One region of the Thermanaeromonas sp. DSM 22490 genome, then DNA from elsewhere that is predicted to be linked to it. Evidence: riboswitches for the same ligand, from Rfam matches in the RefSeq annotation. Region 1 holds a riboswitch; the other holds the start of a gene.
The links. Region 1 has a riboswitch for thiamine pyrophosphate ahead of thiC (phosphomethylpyrimidine synthase ThiC). Riboswitches for the same ligand answer to the same signal wherever they lie in the genome.
Positions count from the first base shown of each region.

Region 2: linked by a shared signal. The riboswitch ahead of thiE (thiamine phosphate synthase) and the one ahead of thiC (phosphomethylpyrimidine synthase ThiC) in region 1 are both predicted to bind thiamine pyrophosphate.

Region 1 is NZ_JBJHHE010000021.1:9,892-12,094, reverse strand. It holds gene thiC (phosphomethylpyrimidine synthase ThiC) at 126-1,424, opposite strand; TPP riboswitch at 1,518-1,622, opposite strand; gene AC1BI1_RS12070 (BON domain-containing protein) at 1,822-2,203, shown strand, end outside.
Region 2 is NZ_JBJHHE010000003.1:35,039-37,241, reverse strand. It holds gene thiS (sulfur carrier protein ThiS) at 119-319, opposite strand; gene thiE (thiamine phosphate synthase) at 339-941, opposite strand; TPP riboswitch at 1,045-1,154, opposite strand; gene groL (chaperonin GroEL) at 1,346-2,203, opposite strand, start outside.

The DNA of each region.
Region 1 (2,203 bases):
GCTCACCAACCTCTTAAGTCAGCTTATTGCCCGCACTATATACTGGTCAGTTAAACAACGGGCCTCTGGCTGCTAGGAAGTGATTCTTCCCGTATAGCTCGTACTTTATGCAACCTGGCCACCAGTTAGCACTTTTCCATGGTCTTGCCCAGGTATTCCCCTACTATGCGCATGGCGCAGAAGTCGCCGCACATGGAACAAGCCTCGGCCGTGGCTACATTGCGCCTGGACCTATAATGTCTGGCCTTGACAGGGTCTAAAGCCAGCTCAATCTGCTTCTCCCAGTCCAGGGCTTTGCGGGCCTGGGCCATAGCCTTGTCCCATTCCCACGCTCCTGGAATACCCTTCACCAGATCCGCCGCATGCCCAGCTATACGGGCAGCTATAACACCTTCCCGGACGTCCTCTACAGTAGGTAGCCCCAAATGTTCGGAAGGAGTAACGTAACAAATAAAGTCCGCTCCGGCAGCTGCAGCTATAGCTCCTCCTATGGCTGCAGTAATATGATCATATCCCGGAGCCACATCGGTTACAATGGGCCCCAGCACGTAGAAGGGAGCCCCATGGCATAGGCGCTTCTGGAGGAGTATGTTGGCTTCGATCTGGTTTAAAGGCACGTGACCAGGCCCTTCCACCATGGCCTGCACCCCGGCTTCCCGGGCTCGATCTACTAATTCACCGAGAATAAGCAACTCTTGGACCTGGGCTCGATCCGTGGCATCAGCCAGGCAACCGGGCCGCAGGCCATCGCCCAGGCTTAAAGTGACGTCATAGCGCCGGGCAATTTCCAAAAGGCGGTCATACTGGGCATAAAGGGGATTTTCTTCTTGGTGATGGAGCATCCATCCCACCAGGAAGGACCCGCCCCGGCTAACTATGTCAGCCACTCGCCCTTCCTGGCGCAGACGCTCTACCACTTCCAGGGTAACCCCACAGTGCACGGTAATAAAATCGACGCCGTCAGCGGCCTGCTCCTCGATTACCCGGAAAAGATCATCGGCTGTAAACTCCACCATGCTACCGTAACGCTTCTGGGCTTCCACTGTAACCTGGTAAATGGGTACTGTACCTACCGCTACCCGGGAACGGGCCAGGACTTGGCGACGGCACGCATTAATGTCGCCCCCGGTACTCAAATCCATAACGGCATCGGCCCCGGCCTCCAGGGCTGCCTCCAGCTTCTTAAGTTCCTCCTCAATATCCGGGTAAGCAGTGGAAGTGCCGATATTAGCATTTACTTTAGTTCTCAAACCCTGGCCAATACCACAAGGATCCAGATTGGTGTGGTTTTGGTTGGCTGGAATCACCACTGTACCTTGAGCTACGCGCTGACGCAGAATTTCTGGATCCAATCCTTCTTTCTCTGCCACTCGCTTCATTTCTGGCGTTATTTTCCCTTGGCGGGCAGCTTCCAACTGGGTCATTTGGTATACCACTCCTTTTCTTATTTCACGTTCTGGTAAAATCTTTAGCCACCTACAAAAAAAGTCACCTCCGGGAAATAGGTGACTTTTTCTAGCTAAACCTTCCCACTTCCCTCCGCTGGTATTACCCAGAATCAGGTTCCAAGGGTTAGTGCGCAAGGCACTTCTCAGCCCTTACGGGCACCCCCGGGGCTATTGGTATACAATTTTATAATAAATTTTATACTATTATTCGCCATACGAAAAGATTTTCCTGCCAATTTCCCTGTTAAAAAAGGGCACCGGAAAAAATAATAAATAACGGGTGACAGTGAGAAACAGACGTTACCAGCGCCAGGATAACAAAGGTATCACCAAAAACCATAGGTGACGTCCTTTTTCAAGAAAGGAGATCAGCATGGCCTCAGAAAAGGATGAAATCTTAAGGAAAAAAGTACAGGAGATATTGGAGAGCGATAAAGATTTGCGGAGTTACGCTTTAAAAGCGGACGTGGTAAAAGGGGAAGCCCAGTTGCAAGGAATAGTAGATACCTTGATAGAGAAAAATAGGGCAGAAGAACTGGTGCGCAGGGTTCCCGGCATTAAAAGCGTAGCTAATGCTATATCTATTAGCACCGACGGCCCTATCACGGATAAGGACGTGGAATTCGAAGTAGCCGAAGAACTGGCAGCCAATCCCGGAGTAAACCTTCGTCACATTGGCGCCGAAAGCCACGATGGTATCGTGATCCTTAAAGGCAACGTCACGGACCCTGGTGAGATTGAAGCCGCCCGGAGCG
Region 2 (2,203 bases), on a different contig from region 1:
AGTCCGCCGGAGCTTGAGGCTGAGTGATAGTTTGGCCCGCGAGGGTTTCCGGAGCGAGCGAAAGCCAAGCAGGCCTAGGATCAAAACTGGGGATACGCCAGTTCAAAAACCCTTGGGCTTAACCCCCGCCTACAAAGCGAACAATTTCTATCTCATCCCCTTCTTCTAAAATTACTTTGTCATAATCCTGCTTGGGCACAATGGCACGATTGCGTTCCAGGGCCATATAACGATAATCTATCCCCAGTTCCTTCAGTAAATCGGCTACCGTCATCCCCGGGGGGATTTCTCTTTTTTCCCCATTAAGAAGAATCTGCACTTCGCTTGTGCACCTCCTTTTATTCCTGATCTAAACTTTTGCGGAACTCCTGTACTGCTCCTTGGGGATCAGGAGCTGCCATAATAGCCGACATGACAGCTACGCCTTTAGCACCTGCCGCGAGGCAGGCGTGAACCTTATCTACTGTAATCCCTCCTAAGGCCAAGACTGGTATACCAACACGGCGCACAACTTCCTCTAACGCTTCTAACCCCCGGGGTGGTACATCCTTCTTAGAATCGGTGGCAAAAACATGTCCGAAAAGGAGGTAATCGGCTCCGGCTGCGGCAGCTACTAATGCTTCAGGCACATTATGCACCGAGACTCCTATCAATTTACCAGGACCTAAGAGTCTGCGGGCCACTTCCACCGAGAAAGAGCGTTGCCCTAAGTGGACTCCATCAGCATTGGCAGCCAAGGCTATGTCTACCCGGTCATTGATTAAAAGCTTAGTAGTGGCAGGTAAAGCTTTTCTTAACTTACAGGCTAGGCTGTATAGCTCGTTTCCCGGCAAGTTTTTTTCCCGCAACTGGAAAAAATCCACTCCGTGCATTTGACCTGCCATCACCTCCAGGGGATATCTCGTAAGATCCTGGTTGCTTATTACATAGAGCCAGCCCATGGGATAAGACCCCCTCGATTTACAGGGAAGAGGTGAACCTCACAGAGAAAGCGCGGGGCTAAAACTAAAAAGGGTGCACCTCCGCAAGGAAAATGCACCCTTAATAGCTAGGCCCTTTTTTCCCTCCGCAGGCATTATCCTGAACAGGTTCAGCGGGTCAGGTGCTTACTAGCCCTTTCTCAGCCCCTAACAGGAGCTCCCCGTTGTTTTATTATTAGTAGTATTATTATAAACTGCCTTTTTCTCTTCAGCAAATTCTTTTTACGAGTACCATAAATTATTTTTGGACTTCCTAGGAGCTTTATGGCACTATTGCATCATTTTGTACGTTATTTTATTGATTCTTGGCAAGTAAAAGAGGATACCCTACCTCAGGGTATCCTCTCCTTAAAGCTTGCTCTCTTTTAGTAATCCATGTTAGGTGGCATGGGAGGGTTCTTCTCTTCCTTCGGAATTTCTGAGACCAGCGCTTCTGTGGTGAGAAGCATAGAAGCGATACTAGCTGCATTCTGGAGAGCGCTCCGGGTGACTTTTGCCGGATCCACAATACCGGCCTTGATCATATCCACATACTCTTCGGTGACCACGTCAAAACCGATGGAAGACTTTTCATTCTTCACCCTTTCCACAATCACCGAGCCTTCCAGGCCGGCATTGGCGCAAATCTGACGCAGCGGTTCCTCCAGCGCCCTCTTAACAATCTTTACGCCCACAGCCTCGTCGCCGTCAGCTTGAATGTTATCGAGCACCGAGATGCAGTGGACCAAAGTCGCGCCTCCGCCCGGTACGATACCTTCCTCTACTGCCGCCCGGGTAGCAGCCAGGGCATCTTCCACACGGTGTTTCTTCTCTTTAAGCTCGGTTTCCGTAGCTGCACCAACCTTAATAACAGCTACGCCGCCAGCTAATTTGGCCAGGCGCTCCTGCAATTTTTCCCGGTCATAATCGGAATCGGTCTCTTCAATCTGCTTCTTAATCTGGGCCACCCGGCCAGCCACCGCTTCCTTACTGCCATAACCTTCCACGATGGTGGTCTTTTCTTTAGCAATCTTGACTTTCTTAGCGCGGCCGAGCATATGGAGTTCTACATTTTCCAACTTAACTCCCAGGTCTTCGGAGATAAAGGTACCGCCCGTCAAGATGGCAATATCTTCTAACATGGCCTTACGGCGATCACCAAATCCAGGAGCTTTTACCGCAGCGCAAGATAAAGTACCGCGCAATTTGTTGACCACCAAGGTGGCCAGGGCCTCGCCCTCTAC